DNA from 4 places in the Ruegeria sp. AP7 genome. Region 3 is predicted to be linked to each of the others. Evidence: riboswitches for the same ligand, from Rfam matches in the RefSeq annotation. Region 3 holds a riboswitch; each other region holds the start of a gene.
The links. Region 3 has a riboswitch for cobalamin ahead of ACR0KN_RS17865 (DUF4198 domain-containing protein). Riboswitches for the same ligand answer to the same signal wherever they lie in the genome.

Region 1 (3,960 bases), on a different contig from region 3:
GGCTCTGGCCCAGATCGGTTGGGGTCTCGGTTTCCTCTAACCCGTGGCTTTCGCGGAAGACGACGTGCATGAATCTTACTCGGCGGCCTCGGTCACACCCACAAGGATATCACGGATTTCGGCCTCTTTGATATCATCATGCTCGGCGATGACCACAAGGCGCGAGCGGCGCTCTTCACCAGGTTCCCACGGGCGGTCATACTGATGACGTACCCGCGAGCCGACGGCCTGTACCAGCAGGCGCATGGGCTTGCCCTGAACCGCGGCATAGCCTTTGACGCGCAGGATGTTCAGTTCCTTTGCCAGGCGTTCGATCTTGGCGACCAGATCCAGCGGATCAGTCTGTTCCGGCAGTTCGACGATGATGCTTTCAAAATCGTCATGCTCGTGATCGTGATGACCATCATGATGGCTGGGACGCGCTTCCATGTCGTCCTCGGCAGCAGCTTCAAGGCCCAAGACAACGCGCACGTCCACGACACCTTCTGCGACTTCGACGACGGGTAGGGGGCGAGGGGCTTCGGCCGCGATGACCTCTTTGGCTTTGGCGACACCTTCGGGACCAGCCAGATCGGGCTTGGTCAGCAGGATGATGTCGGCGCAGGAGATCTGATCTTCAAACACTTCCGATAGTGGCGTCTCGTGGTCGATCGACTCATCGGCAAGGCGCTGGGCGTCTACCGCTTCGACATTGGGTGCAAACCGACCAGCGGCAACAGCTTCGGCATCGGCCAAAGCGATCACGCCGTCGACGGTGGTTTTCGAGCGAATGTCTGGCCAGTCGAACGCTTTAAGCAGCGGCTTGGGCAGGGCCAGGCCCGAAGTTTCGATCAGGATGTGATCGGGGCGCGGCTCCAAGGCCATAAGCGCTTCGATCGTGGGAATGAAATCGTCGGCCACAGTGCAGCAGATGCAGCCATTGGCCAGTTCCATGATGTTTTCTGCTGGGCAATCCGGGATTGCGCAGGATTTCAGGATATCGCCATCGACACCCACATCGCCGAACTCATTGACTACAACAGCCAAGCGCTTGCCTTGCGGGTTCTGCATCAAATGCTTGACCAGCGTCGTTTTGCCCGAGCCCAGAAAGCCGGTGATCACGGTGACGGGCAGTTTTTCGAGATTGCTCATTTCAGGGCTCCAATCGGGGGAATACGGGCCGCGCAATTCTTGCGGAAGTGTTCGGGGCGTTCACGCCATTTGACCAGCCCGTCCTCGGTATTAAGGTACTTGGTGGCACCTTCAATGATGGTTTCGACGTGATCGGTTTCGCTGAGGTGTTCGTAAACGAATGTCCAGCGATCAGGTCCGCCACGCAGCACGATAGAACAACCCTCATCGCAGTTTGAAAGGCATTCTACTGCTTTCAGGGTGATGCCTTCCGGCAGGGCGGCCTGTTCAAGCGCTTTGTGCAGCAATGTGCCGGGGCGTTGGGCGTCGTCTTCGACGGGTAGGCCGCGACGACAGGTGGTGCAGACCAGCAGTTCGACCGGTGTGGTCTCGGTCATGTCTCTCATCCCCCAAATCCTCTTCGTGGGGGACGGGGTTTCATGCGGGCCGATCAAAGCCCCACACCGGAACACCCCGTCCGGTTTCATCTTCGGGCGTTGGCAGGTCTCCCGGCTTGCGGATGTCAGAGCGGCGCTCTGTCGGATGTCCCGCCTTCCCGGCATTCGCCAGTGGCTTGGGCACCCTCTCCGGTCACGGTCGCGGGGGCGGCTGCGTTTGACGGAAAATCCGCTGACGCATTCCCTTTTCATCTGCTGCTGCAGACACCAACACTTGGCTCTTGGGACAGCATCACCCCCCTTGTCAAGCGAGTCTCGCTCAACTGTGCGTACAGGGGCAAAAAAGCGACCTCTGAGGGTCGCTGGACGGCATGACTTAGGTCAACAGGCGTGTTCGCATGTGCATCGAAAGACGAACAGGGAGAGCGTCATATGAAAGTAGGCTTCATCGGGCTGGGAAACGTGGGCGGAAAATTGTCGGGCTCGCTGCTGCGCAATGGGATTGACCTGACCGTTCATGACCTCAACCCTGATCTTGTGTCTGGTTTTGTCGCGCAGGGTGCGAAGGCAGCTAAAAGCCCCGCCCAATTGATGCGTGATTGTGACGCCGTGATTACCTGTCTGCCATCTCCTGCCGCCTCGGACGCGGTAATGCAGGAGATGCTGTCCGAAGTGACATCCGGTAAGATCTGGATGGAAATGTCCACCACAGACGAATCGGAAGTAAAACGATTGGGTGCTTCGGTGATCGAACGTGGGGGGGCTGCAGTCGATTGCCCGGTATCGGGCGGGTGTCATCGGGCGGCTACGGGCAATATTTCGATCTTCGCAGGCTGCGATCGAGAAACATTTGAGCGCATTCTGCCGTTCCTGACGACGATGGGGCGCCGCGTTTTGCACACAGGCGATTTGGGATCGGCCTCAGTGTTGAAGGTGCTGACAAACTATTTGGCAACCGCAAATCTGATCACTTGCGCCGAGGCTTTGGTGACCGCAAAGGCCGCAGGGATGGATCTTGGCACGACCTATGAGGCGATCAAAATTTCGTCGGGTACATCATTTGTGCACGAAACGGAAAGCCAAGTGATTCTGAATGGGTCCCGCGATATTTCATTCACCATGGATCTGGTCAAAAAGGATATCGGTCTGTTTCAGGAGGTCGCCGACCGCGCCGGGGTGCCGCTGGAGATAAACCCGGTGATGATCAAGATTTTTGAGGACGGGATCTCTCGCTATGGAGAGAGAGAGCTATCTCCCAACATCATCAGGCGGCTGGAGGATGCGACCGGGCTTGAGATTCGGGCACCGGGATTTCCAGCCGAGATGCTGGACGATGAGCCAGAAAAGCCGGGCTATGAGGTGATCCCGCAATATCGACGGAGTGCTTGAGGTCAAGATAAAGAGATTACTTGATTTTGATGAAGGCCCTTCAACTCTTTGGTTCTTTGTGATGTGTTGAGCTCTGGCGTTGCAAGAATTAAGCACATTAATTGGAGTTGATTGCCTGGTTGCAGCGATCGGATTTGGATTGGAAACCACTCGACTTGGAAGTAGCTTTCATTGATCAGTTGGATAACACTCTGACAATTGATCCAGAGGCCACGAACCCAATTCAATTTGCGATGCAGTTTCAGAGAGTTGGCCCCGCTTCGGAGGAACGTTGCGCTATGCGTAGCTTAGCAACTCGGACATGAAAGTGATCTTTGCATATCGCATCGGCCAGAAAACAATGGGTGGCAAGGCGATGCGTGTTGACCAGTTGGCTGCAATGGCGCGCGCGCATTTATCGGAGCGATACACATTCGAAGTCGTGTTGGCTCCCAAAGCCTCTCGGGTACATGCGTGTCGGCGATTTGTAGACTCCTGCAGGGACGCAATTGTGATTTTTCACAAAAGTGCTGCATCAAATTTGGGGCAGGAGTTTAGAGCGTCCTTGAAGAAAGTCGCGGCAGGCATTTGCGTTGATCATCTGGATGTCATTGCCGGGCAACTGGAAGCCGGTTTTGTGGACGTCCATATCGCTGCTTCGTATCAGGGTGAGCGTAGCTTGTGCCAGGGATTGCCCGCGCTTGATCCGACTCCGGGTGTTCAGGTGCGCCATCTGAGGCATCATGCGGATCCGCGACTCGTTCCGGAATCTGCACCCAAGGCGGAATTCAATTTGGGTTATTTCGGACTGCTTGATAACGTTGTCTTGCCGCCCGCTCTGGCAGAGCAGTCAGTAGTGCCCGGTTATGACGGTAAAGGTGATGTGGAGGCCTTCATCGCAAGACTATCAGAGGCAAACTTTCACATTTGCACGCGTGACCCGAGCCCTGTTCTCACTCGCGGAGTGTTGTCCTCTAAGCCCTTCACTAAGGGTTTCAACGCAGCTGTTATTGGGGCAAATGTGTTGGTAAATCGGCAGGTTCACGATGCCGAATATTATCTGGGTGCAGATTACCCTTACTTT
Region 2 (3,960 bases), on a different contig from region 3:
GCGAGGTTGCGTCACGGGCGGATCCTTCGGCGGCTCGGGTGATTAGCGCCAATGCGTCATCGGCGATCTGCGCATTCTCGGATTCAGCGATCTTGCGCAACAGGCCGATCATATCTTCGGGTTCGATCCGCCTCAGATCGAAACGTTGGCAGCGCGACAAAACCGTGACCGGGACCTTGCGGATCTCGGTCGTGGCGAAGATGAATTTCACATGCTCGGGTGGTTCCTCAAGCGTCTTGAGCAGCGCGTTGAAAGCGCTGGTCGATAGCATGTGGACCTCGTCGATAATGTAAATCTTGTAGCGTGCGCTGGCGGCACGGTAGCGGACACTGTCGATGATTTCACGGATGTCGTTCACACCAGTCCGGCTGGCGGCGTCCATCTCCATCACATCGACGTGGCGGCCTTCCATGATGGCGACGCAATGCTCGCACTGACCGCAGGGTTCGGTGGTGGGTTTACCTTCGCCATCAGGCCCAATGCAATTCATCCCCTTCGCGATGATCCGGGCTGTGGTTGTTTTACCGGTGCCACGGATGCCGGTCATGATAAAGGCCTGAGCGATCCGGTCCGCCTCGAACGCGTTTTCCAGTGTGCGTACCATCGCGTTCTGACCGACCAGATCGGCAAAGGTTTCAGGACGGTATTTGCGGGCAAGAACCTGGTAGGCGGGGCTTGGCGTATCGGTCATGTCTGCTCTGTCGGATTCGAGTTATGCCGCAGCGTAGAGGGCCCCGCTGTCCGCGTCCACAGCAAGCCGCGAGGATTTTCATTTTGGATTGCTGGCCGACGCGGTTAATATCGTACAGTCTAAGACCAGCCAGAAAGATTTTCTGATCAGCGTTTCGGGGGGAGCGTAGAATGGCTCAGATTGTTATCCATGCACTTCAAGTGGGCGGGGGCACGCTTGCGTTAACTTCAATGCCAGGGCGAGGAGGAGACTATTCCGGTGATCTTGATGCGGTTACCGGATGGAAGCCCGGCCTTATTCTGTCAATGACTACCGAGGTCGAGATGATCCTTGATGGCGCCAGGGATTTTGGGGCCGATGTTCGCAGCCGCGCTTGTCGCTGGGTTCATCTGCCAGTCGAGGATTACGGTATACCTTCCGACGACATTGATATGCGCTGGGTGGATGCCAGCGAGTCCGCTCGCCACGCATTATCGGGTGGAGGCCGAGTACTAATCCACTGCAAAGGCGGATGTGGCCGTTCTGGTATGGCTGTATTACGCTTAATGGTCGAGTGTGGAGAGCACCCGGACGAGGCATTGAATAGATTGCGAGCGTTACGCCCATGTGCAGTTGAAACCGACGCGCAGCTGCGCTGGGCGACTGCGCCTGCCAGTGTCTTGGTAGCCGAATAGCGATCAAGCCGACGGACGGTATTCAGCCTGCGCCCGAGTACTTCCGCCCAGGGTTAACACTTCCAGCATCGCGCAAGGCGGTCGGGACAAGGTGCCTCCAGGGATGGGGTGCGAGTCCGTGCCAAACATCAGGTCTGCATAGCTGTCCAGATGGTCGATCGCGACGTCTGAATCCGCATCACAGAACACTCGGGTTTCTTCGGGACCGGAGCGAAATCGGGCGGTGCACCCACTAGCGCAATGAGTCAAATCGCAGCTTCCTTCGATTCCGAATCCTGCGGTGGTAGTGGGGCCAGCTTTTCCAACCGAAGTGGCCAGTGCCCGTGCCATTCGTGCCAAAGCGGGGCAGTTTTTCCCGGTCCGTTGGCAAATTGTTGCCGAGAATTCATGCGTGTTGGTCTTCCAGATCATTCATGCGCCCTCCGCGCAGGGCAGGGGCATCAATCAGGAGGGACAGCATGCATGCGGTCTTGCCCTGCCCGGACACCCCGCCCGAGTTTCAGTTTCGATTTGATGGCAGGTCTCCTGACTTGCGGGTCATTGCTTTGCCGACCTTCCCGACCTTCAAGGCCAGTGGCATTTCGACATCGCTCTCCGCTTACAGTTGCGGGGGCAGTCTCGGACTGGGTTCGTTCCGGTTTTATCCGGGCAGAACCGCACCGTGTTCCCTTTTCATCCCGGCCCGGTTGGGCGCGAGAACCATCACGTCATCGCTAGCGGTACAATCGTTCGGGAGTCAAGAAGATTGATGATGGCATGTGACGCACGGTCCAGCCACGTCAACCTTGACTCGGCGCGCCTTGGGTGAACTGATCGGTTCAGTTGATTTCAGAGGGCACCATGTTGGACACACAGCAAGCGGTTGTCACCGAGGACATTCAGTTTCAGTCCGGCCCGGCAATACTGTCGGCACGGCTCTATCACCCTGTCGCAGAACCAGACAAAGTTGTTGTGATCAACGGCGCAACCGGTGTGCCCAGAGATTACTACCAGCATTTCGCAAGTTGGCTTGCAAAAGCGCACGGCATGGCCTGCCTTACCTATGACTACAGGGATTTTGGTCACTCTCTGACAGGCTCACAAAAGCAATCGCGTGTCACCATGGCGGATTGGGCGCTGATCGACATTCCGGCTGCACGGACCGAAATGCGGCGGAGGTTTCCACAGGCCAAGCTTTGGAGTATCGGGCATTCTTTGGGCGGGATGTTTGGTCCGGTCCAACCCGATATCAATCAGATCGACAGGATGATCTGTGTCTGTTCCGGTCTGGTAACGCTGAGGGATCATCCTTGGCCTTACCGTGCTTTGGCGACGTTGTTCTGGTACGGTCATGCGCCCCTGGCGGTACATGCGCTCGGGTATTTGCCCGGAAAGGCTTTGGGTTTTGGAACAAATCTGCCATCCCGAGTTTACTGGCAATGGCGCAAATGGTGCACAGCGCCCCAAAGCTATGTACCCGAAATCGGAGATACCTTGCCGGCAAACCGCTGGGCCGACATGGGCAAGCAAGTTGACATATTCGCCTTTGAGGATGATCAGGTTGTGCCCCCTGAGGCGGTTTGGCGGCTTGCCGATCTCTATGGTTCAGGTGTGCGGTGCCATCTGCTTTCGGCAAGTGAATTCGGGTTATCCGAAGTCGGCCATATCGGCGCGTTTGCCCGGCGAAACGCTGCCGTTTGGCCCCGGTTGATCGCCTAAAATGCTGGGCACCGGTAACCGGTGCCCAGAAAGGTCAAAGTCCCTTGCGGGATTTTTTCTCGTGCATCACGCTGCGCACCATTTTTCCAAACGCTTTATCGCGTGCGCGTGCCTGCGCCACCGAAGCCGAATTGTGCTGATCTTCGCGACGCAGCTTGCGCCATCGGTCCAGCCGTGCGGGATCAAGTGCCCCGGTTTCGATTGCAGCCTGTATCGCACAGCCGGGCTCGGTGTTGTGCTGACAATCTGAGAATCGACAGTTCATGCTCAGGTCCGAGATATCAGAGAACACCTCGTCCACACCCTCTTGCGCGTCCAACAGGCGTAACGCACGCATGCCGGGTGTATCGATCAACCAACCTCCGTTGCTCATTCGATGTAACGCACGCGCCGTTGTTGTGTGCCTGCCACGCGCATCATCTTCGCGAATGGCTGCGGTGGCTTGATTCTGCCCGGTGATCCCGTTGGCAAGTGTCGTCTTGCCAACGCCAGAAGATCCGACCAGGGTGCTGGTCTGTCCTTTCGGGCACCACGACAGGACCTGTTCGATATCGGACTGATCCAAGGCATTTACGGCCAAAACTGTCAGAAACGGGGCCAGTGACTGGGCCTGTTCGACATAAGCAATTGCGTTGTCGCAGGTGTCCGACTTGGTCAGAACGATCACCGGATAGCTGCCTGCCTGATGGGCCAGCGCAAGATAGCGCTCTAGTCGGGGCAGATTGAAGTCGGCATTGCAGGAACTGACGATGAACAGCACATCCACATTGGCCGCGATCAACTGTGCTGCGACGTCTGTGCCCGCGGCCCGGCGCTGCAGCAGGCTGCGCCGTTCCAGAACACTGCGAATGCGTTTGTTTTCATCGGTCAGCACCCAATCTCCGACCGCAAAAGCAC
Region 3 (3,960 bases):
ATTTGCGGTGACGGAGGGTTCATGATGAACAGCCAGGAGATTGAAACCGCCGTTCGTCTTGGCCTCAATCTGGTTGTTACTGTTCTGAATGACAGCTCGTACGGAATGATCCGTTGGAAGCAGTCGCATGCGGGGTTTGATGATTGGGGATTGGAATTCAAGAATCCTGATTTTGTGCAATACGCCAACAGCTATGGTGCTGCGGGTCATCGGGTCGAAAGGACAGAAGATCTGGTGCCTACCTTTGAAAAAGCGTTTGAAGCAGGTGGTGTGCATCTGATCGACTTGCCGGTCGATTACAGTGAAAACCAACGTGTCCTCATTGATGAGCTTGCGGCGAAGGTCTGTCTGATATGAGTAATGTTGTTGAAGTTCTGAACCCGTTTGATCTTGAGAAAATCGGCAGTGTCGAGGTTAAAAGCTGGAACGATATCAATGTGATGCTGAACGTGGCACACGGTCTGCACCGTGATCGGGGCACTTGGTTGCCTGCTTACAGGCGGATTGAGGTTCTGAAGAATGCAGCCCGGATCATGTCCGGCCGCGCGGAAGACCTTGCGATGCTGATCGCCAGCGAAGGTGGCAAACCCTTGATTGACGCGCGCATCGAAGTGGCACGTGCTATTGATGGTGTCGAACTGTGTATCCATGAAATCGGGCAGATGGCGGGCCGGGAAATACCGATGGATCTGACAGTAGCAGGATCGGGTCGGATTGCCTTTACACAGCGTGAACCCATCGGCGTTGTGGTTGCCGCAAGCGCGTTTAACCATCCGTTGAACTTGATCGTACATCAGGTGGCCCCGGCTGTGGCCACTGGATGCCCGGTCCTCGTCAAACCGGCGCTTGATACACCACTGTCATGCGAAGCATTTGTCGACATCCTGTATGAGGCTGGCCTGCCAAAGGAGTGGTGCCATCTGGCGATTTGCCAAAATGATGTAGCTGAACGGATGATCACGGACGCGCGCGTCGGATTCTTTTCTTTCATCGGATCGGCACGTGTCGGGTGGATGCTGCGCTCGAAGCTGGCGCCGGGGACGCGATGCGCGTTGGAGCACGGCGGAGCGGCGCCAGTTATCATCGATGAGACAGCCGACATTGATGCCATGATCCCCTTGTTGACCAAGGGTGGATTTTATCATTCCGGTCAAGTTTGTGTCTCGGTTCAGCGTGTTTTTGCTCCATCAGGGATGGCGGAAACGGTCGCTCGAAAGTTGGCAGAAGCCGCGTCAGCGCTGAAGGTGGGTGATGCCCGTGACGCCAGCGTGGAATGTGGGCCACTGATCCGTCCGGGTGAAGTTGATCGCGTAGAACAATGGGTAGACGAAGCGGTTGCGGGAGGTGCCCGCGTAATGACAGGGGGTAAACGGCTGGGCCGAACGACCTATGCACCGACTGTCCTTCTAAACCCACCGGCTGATGCGAGTGTGTCCACCTCCGAAATCTTCGGGCCGGTTGTTTGTGTTTATGAATATGATGATCTTAGTGCTGCATACGACGCTGCAAACGCTCTTCCTTTTGCATTTCAGGCGTCGGTCTTTACCAAATCCCTGGATACAGCAATGCATGCCGTGCGGTATTTGGACGCCACGGCCGTCATGGTGAACGATCATACTGCTTTTCGGGTCGACTGGATGCCATTCGCGGGTCGCCGTCAATCAGGGTACAACACCGGCGGTATCGGCTACACCATGCATGACATGACGCAAGATAAGATGGCTGTAATACGGCTGTGATGAAGCTGTCAGGATCGATCCGATACTGATCGAGCGAATGTGGGTACTCTAATTTCGCAAATGGCCTGCTTAGTGACGGAAACGATTGTTGACCGCGCTTTGCATGTTCTGGCATGAACACGCCATGTTCGGTTCCGGGGGATTCCCCCGGAAGCAATAGGGAATGTAGTACGGTGCTCTTCGCGCCAAATCTGCAACTGCCCCCGCAACTGTAAGCGGCGAGCGCGGCTGACAATGCCACTGGGATATCCCGGGAAGGCCAGCATAGCGCTTTGACCCGCAAGTCAGGAGACCTGCCGAACACGCGCCCTCGGAAAGGGTGCTCATTGTCGGCGACGGGGTGTGCGCTGTATCCGTTTGTCTCGGTCGACGAACGGACGCGGGCCCTCCCCAAGTCAAAACCAAATATGTGCCGGGGAAGGCGCGACCTGAGAAGGACTGAGTTTTGAAGATATTGTTTTTGGCAGCCGCAGCTGCTGCAGTGATGCCTACGTTTGCGAGCGCTCATTTCCTACTGGAATACACAGAAAACACGATGATCGAGCGACCCGGTGATGTGCCGGTAAAGCTGATATTCTGGCACCCGTTTGAAGCCGGTCATGTGATGACGCTTGAAAAACCGGAAGAATTCTATGTGATCCACAACGGCAGTAAAACCGATCTGCTGGACACATTGGAAGAAACCACATTTGACGGCCCAGACAACAGCGCCAAGGCGTTCAAAGGCTCGGTCCCGGTGAAGCGTTCGGGCGACTATGTGGTGGTGACCGTTCCTGCGCCCTACTACGAAGAATCTGAGGATATTTATATCCAGCAGATCACCAAGGCCTATCTGAACCGAAATGAACTGCCCACCGACTGGGATCAGCCGCAAGGTCTGGCAACAGAAATCCTGCCGCTGAACAAGCCCTACAACATCATTGCGGGCTCAACTTTCACGGGTCGCGTGCTGAGCGAGGGCAAACCAGTTGCAGGGGTCGAGATTGAGATCGAATACATCGCCGCCGCCCCTGACCTGAAAGGCACGGGCGCCGCTGCACCGACGGTGTCGCCGCTGCCAGGTGGTGCACTGGTCGCGATTTCGGACGAGAATGGATATTTCAGTTTTGGTGTACCCAAAGCCGGTTACTGGGGTTTCGCCGCTCTGGGCTCTGGTCCGAAAACCGAGCATGAAGGTAAAGAGCTGAGCCAGGATGCCGTGATCTGGATCCGCGCCTGGGATCTGGAGTAGGCCCTTATGCACATTGTAGATGGTGCTCTTTCGAACCCTGTCGTAATCGGCGGTGCGATCGCTGCTGCAGGCGGGATTGCAATGGGGCTGAGGTCGCTGGATCTGGATCGCATTCCCACAGCGGGTGTTCTGTCAGCCAGTTTCTTCGTTGCTTCGCTGATTCATGTGCCGATTGGCCCATCTTCTGTGCATCTGATCCTGAATGGCCTGGCCGGGCTTCTACTCGGTTGGGCCGCCTTTCCGGCCTTGTTTGTCGGGCTGCTGTTACAGGCTGTTTTCTTTGGATTTGGTGGACTGACCGTTTTGGGGATCAATACCGTGAACATTGCTCTGCCAGCGGTACTGACCTGGATGATCTTTGGCCGCCTCATCGCCCGAGGCTCGGCCATTCAGGGGGCGATTTGGGGCGGTATCGGGGGGGCGTTCTCAATCGCAGCCACAACCGCGTTTGTTGCCATTTCACTGGCGATGTCCGGTGACGCGTTCCTGCCTGCGGCCAAGCTGGTGTTTTTCGCCCATATACCGGTTATGGGCATTGAAGCCATGCTTACGGGGTTTGCCGTGATGTTGGCGCGCAAGGTGAAACCGGAACTGTTCAAAAAGGCGGTTTTAACATGAAACAACTGGTTGTTATTGCCACGCTGATGCTCACACCGATTTCGGCCCTCGCACACAAGGTCATCGCGGGGGTTTTCCCCGCTGGCGAAGCGATCGAGGGTGAGCTGGGGTTCTCCAATGGCGATATGGCAAGCGACCAGGAAGTTTTCGTCTACGGCCCCGATGGTGCTGAACTAGGTCACACCGTTACCGATGGGGACGGGTTCTTTTTGTATATCCCCACAAAACCTGTTGCGCATACCTTCAAGGCCGATCTTGGCGCGGGCCATGTGGCAGAAGTGACAATGCCCGCAAACGAGGTGGCCGAGATCATGGGAGTTGCCGCTGAGGTTGCGGAGATCGGCGCTCAGTCTACGACTGTTGCAAGCGTTG
Region 4 (3,960 bases), on a different contig from region 3:
GTGCATCGGAGACATCTCGCCGTCGTCGATACCCGTGCCACGCATAATTGCAGTAAATGTCTCAGACACCGGGATCGAGGTGGTTCCGTAAATCGTGGAAACCAGCACAAGGGCGGCCAAAATAGCCGCCCCCAGCAGAAGTGTTAAGCCAAATCGGCCCATATCAGTTGAGGCCCGGATGCATCGCTTGAGCCATTTTCGAGATCGCCTCAATATTTGCGGGGCCAGGTGTCAATTCTTCGTACCGCAAGCCGATCCAACGCTCATTCTTGACGGCATCTGTCTGCGACATCACCGGATGCTCTTGCAGGAATTTGAAGGTATCTGCCGCGCCGTTGCCGGTCTGATAATCCAGCAGCACCAGGAATTCGGGGTTAGATGCGGCCACGGCTTCCCAGGAACTACGCCCCCAGCTTGTATCCATGTCATGGGTGACATTCTCACCACCCGCCGCAGCGATCATAGCATCGGGAATGGCAAACTTCCCAGCAGTGAACGGTGCATCCGCCGGACCATCCAACAAGAAAACTCGAGGTTTCGGCAACTCGGTCGTTTGCGCCTCGATCGCGGCCAATTCGTCTTTCCATTCGCTCACTAGCGCCTCGGCCTTGTCCTCGACCTGCATAACCTTGCCAAGACGCAGAACATCGTCAAACAGCAGGTCCATGCTGGACTCGGGGCGATCCTTGTCCAAATGCACACAGCTTTCGGTCAGGATCATGGTTTTGATCCCGAAGGGCTCCAATGTGGCTGGTGTCACATCCCCACCCGGTTTCATTCCATAATACCAGCCCGCGAAAAACAAATCTGGGTCCGCTGCGACGAGGTTCTCAACAGTGGGGTATTTCGGCGCTAGCTCCGGAATGTCACCCCGCAAGGTATCGAATTCCGGGCTGGTCTTGTACCAGCCGGTGATCCCGGTGAGGCCGACGATCTTGTCCTGTAGCCCCAAAGCAAAAGCCATATCCGTCATGTTCATGTCATGCACGACCAACCGTTCCGGCAACGTCTCAAACACAAGGGGTTCGCCGCAATTGTCTACGGTGACTTCCTGCGCTGCAGCGCTACTTGCAATGGCAGTGACCAAAGCCACGGACCAGATGTGTTTCATCAATATTCTCCTGAGTTTATGTAGAAACAGTGGTTCTTCGGATATCAAGAGCCGGTATCACGCGACCCTCATGGTGAAAGCACAGATAATCCACGCCAAAGGTTTCACGGACCCGTTCGGGCGTCAGAACTTCGGCGACCGTGCCAAATCCGGTCAGGCGCGTGGATTTCATCAAAGCAACATGTGTGGCGAATTCAGGGATCATGACCAGATCGTGCACGATCATTACCACTGTGACCCCAAGATCGGCGACCAGCGATAGCATCCGCCCCTTTGCGTCTGGATCCAGATGATTGGTGGGTTCATCGAGAAACAGCAAAGAGGGGTTTTGTGCCAAGGCGCGCGCAATATGCGCACGCTGACGCTCGCCCCCAGAAAGCTGAGCCATCCGCTTTTCTGCCAATGGAGCCAGATCAGTGAGGTCAAGTATCCGGTTCAGTTCGCATGCATGATCTTCGGCCGAGCGATCTGCGCGAATGGGAATCTGACCCAATGCCACATAATCACGCAGTGACAGACGCCCATCAGGAAATTCCTGCTGGCTGACAACGGCTATCATGCGGGCGCGTTCTTTTGCGGATAGGTGCTTGAGGCTTTGTCCATTCATACGCACATCCCCCAATGCCAGTGCTTCGGCACCACAGAGTAGATTCAAAAGCGTTGTTTTACCTGCCCCGTTCGGACCAGCGATCGCAAGAATAGCGCCCTCGTCCAAGGCGAACGAAACGCCTTGCAACAAGATATCTCCGTTAAGCGCGTAATATTCCAGATTTTCGGCAATCAGAAAGCTTTGCTTGGTCATAGCGCTTCCTCAAGCTCAATACGCGGCAGGCGTGAGAGAGTTTTCGTGAACAATGCCCGTGGCCGATCAGTGGCATTTGTCCAACCATCGCCACTGCGCAGATACTGATGGGCAAATTCAACGATCGCGTCCAAATCTTCATCTGTAGAAATGTCACCAAATAGATATTGTGCTTTGCCACGGGCCTGAAAGCCGATGGTGGTTGGCCTTTCACAACCCGCCATACAATTCACAGAGCGGATCACAAATTCCCTCGGCAATATATGCTTCAACGCCTGGGGTACTTTGTCTGCACTTTCGCCACTTCTGCAGCTCGCGCAGACAAGAAGGATATGATCAACATTGTTCGTCATCTCGCCACCGTTTATTGCGCAATTAAAGTTTTTGCAATGTTATATCGTAACGCTCTGATTATTCTGAACACCGCGTTGGGCTCCCCGCATCGGCGGTTCACGTTGTCGACAATGTATTGATCAGCTATTTTCGCATTTCTCACTCCGCTTGTTTCCAAGCGCAGACGGAAGCTGCCAGTCGTGTGCACACGTGTGAAACGTGTCATCAATACCTCCTTCCAGGACGCCCCGCCCCGGGTTGGTTGAACAATTGATGGCAGGTCTCCTGACTTGCGGGTCTGCGCTTGGCCAACCTTCCCGACCCTTGGGGTCAGTGGCTATTTGGCATAGCTCACCGCTTACAGTTGCGGGGGCAGTTACGGAATTGGCGCCGCTTGGCATTCCTCACCGTATTCCCTTTTCATCCCTCTGACGTATCGTTGGGAACCATCTGCTGCCTGAGTGCCCGAGATCAAGAAATGCGTCAATAACTTTCTCCAAGCTTAAGTCTTCGAAAGTAAGCCAACGCAACACTAGCGAATACGGCGCCAACCGTGTCCGTTTTGAAGTCGTAAATCGATGAATCCCACCCTACCAACTATTGACCGGTATACTTCATTCTGACGCGAAAACGGCTGTTTGACATCGAAGGGAATGAGGCAATAAGGCTGCCATAAGTCACTTCGTTTGAAAGAAAAACCAAAAAGGGTTAATCTACGGGCATTTAGAAGGGGCTGGCTGTCGGATATTTTTGTAGAGGTTAATTATTGCCTGGGCTTGCTCGGGAAAAGGGGGTTCGTGACACATTCTTTGCCAAACACTTCACCTGAAGACGTGGTTGACGATATCATCGATCAGAATTTTGAAGCGATCGCGAAGTGGAAAGGTCGAAGGTTAAGAGCGCAACATGGGCGCAGCCATGGATGTGTCAAAGCCACTTTCACAATCCGGGACGATCTGCCGGAAAGGTTGCGCCATGGCCTTTTCGAAAAAGCAGTAAGTTATTCTGCAGCAGTTCGCTTTTCCAACGGTGCGCATCTGGATGATCGTAAAACCGATGCCCATGGAATGGCGGTCAAGCTATTTGATGTGCCGGGCACCAAACTGATCGACGTCGAGGCACTTTCACAACTCAACATCTCGCAAATCAGCGATGAGTTCGACTTTGTTCTTGTCGATCGGGACACTTTCCCCAGCTACCTTTCCGACGATTATGAACGGCTAAGCAGACTGATCGCTACTCTGCAAGCCCTACAACACGCGGCAAATAAGCGTCGCAGCTGGTCATTGAAGCTGATCACTCGAGGGTTGGTGGCCCTGTTTCGCGCATTTGCCACACAAAAAGGCAGGCGAAGTCTTCAGACTGCGAGCGATTTTGCCTCGAACTACATGCAGTCGCCATTCGAGGCGCATTTCTGGTCAACGACGCCCTATCGGCTGGGGACTGACCTGACAGTACGATACCTCGCCCGCAGCGTTCGACATAAGGTAGCAACCAAACCGGTGGACGAGCATGACGGCATCAGCCTGAAACTCCGTCAGGACGTCGCCAGTGACGGCAATCGATTTGAGTTCTGTATAATCGAACCACCGCGAAACGATGGCGACTTCGATCCGCTCGACAACCGCGTCAGATGGGCCTGCGGTCCAGAGCCGGACGCACCACTCGACCCGTTTCATCGAACGGTTACACCCATCGCAGATATTATCATGGA

Region 1: linked by a shared signal. The riboswitch ahead of ACR0KN_RS00315 (DUF1636 family protein) and the one ahead of ACR0KN_RS17865 (DUF4198 domain-containing protein) in region 3 are both predicted to bind cobalamin.
Region 2: linked by a shared signal. The riboswitch ahead of ACR0KN_RS13200 (hypothetical protein) and the one ahead of ACR0KN_RS17865 (DUF4198 domain-containing protein) in region 3 are both predicted to bind cobalamin.
Region 4: linked by a shared signal. The riboswitch ahead of ACR0KN_RS12320 (DUF1636 family protein) and the one ahead of ACR0KN_RS17865 (DUF4198 domain-containing protein) in region 3 are both predicted to bind cobalamin.

What each region holds. Positions count from the first base shown of each region.
Region 1 covers NZ_JBQFVT010000001.1:65,734-69,693, forward strand. The annotation lists gene cobN (cobaltochelatase subunit CobN) at 1-70, opposite strand, end outside; gene cobW (cobalamin biosynthesis protein CobW) at 76-1,131, opposite strand; gene ACR0KN_RS00315 (DUF1636 family protein) at 1,128-1,508, opposite strand; cobalamin riboswitch at 1,593-1,795, opposite strand; gene ACR0KN_RS00320 (NAD(P)-dependent oxidoreductase) at 1,941-2,897, shown strand; gene ACR0KN_RS00325 (hypothetical protein) at 3,442-3,960, shown strand, end outside.
Region 2 covers NZ_JBQFVT010000006.1:138,969-142,928, forward strand. The annotation lists gene ACR0KN_RS13190 (DNA polymerase III subunit gamma/tau) at 1-691, opposite strand, end outside; gene ACR0KN_RS13195 (protein-tyrosine phosphatase family protein) at 862-1,365, shown strand; gene ACR0KN_RS13200 (hypothetical protein) at 1,369-1,776, opposite strand; cobalamin riboswitch at 1,864-2,084, opposite strand; gene ACR0KN_RS13205 (alpha/beta hydrolase family protein) at 2,206-3,063, shown strand; gene rsgA (ribosome small subunit-dependent GTPase A) at 3,098-3,960, opposite strand, start outside.
Region 3 covers NZ_JBQFVT010000012.1:21,731-25,690, reverse strand. The annotation lists gene ACR0KN_RS17875 (acetolactate synthase large subunit) at 1-357, shown strand, start outside; gene ACR0KN_RS17870 (aldehyde dehydrogenase family protein) at 354-1,739, shown strand; cobalamin riboswitch at 1,852-2,054, shown strand; gene ACR0KN_RS17865 (DUF4198 domain-containing protein) at 2,185-2,970, shown strand; gene cbiM (cobalt transporter CbiM) at 2,977-3,588, shown strand; gene ACR0KN_RS17855 (cobalt ABC transporter permease) at 3,585-3,960, shown strand, end outside.
Region 4 covers NZ_JBQFVT010000005.1:256,033-259,992, forward strand. The annotation lists gene ACR0KN_RS12305 (FecCD family ABC transporter permease) at 1-162, opposite strand, end outside; gene ACR0KN_RS12310 (ABC transporter substrate-binding protein) at 164-1,111, opposite strand; gene ACR0KN_RS12315 (ABC transporter ATP-binding protein) at 1,128-1,913, opposite strand; gene ACR0KN_RS12320 (DUF1636 family protein) at 1,910-2,266, opposite strand; cobalamin riboswitch at 2,505-2,712, opposite strand; gene ACR0KN_RS12325 (catalase family protein) at 3,044-3,960, shown strand, end outside.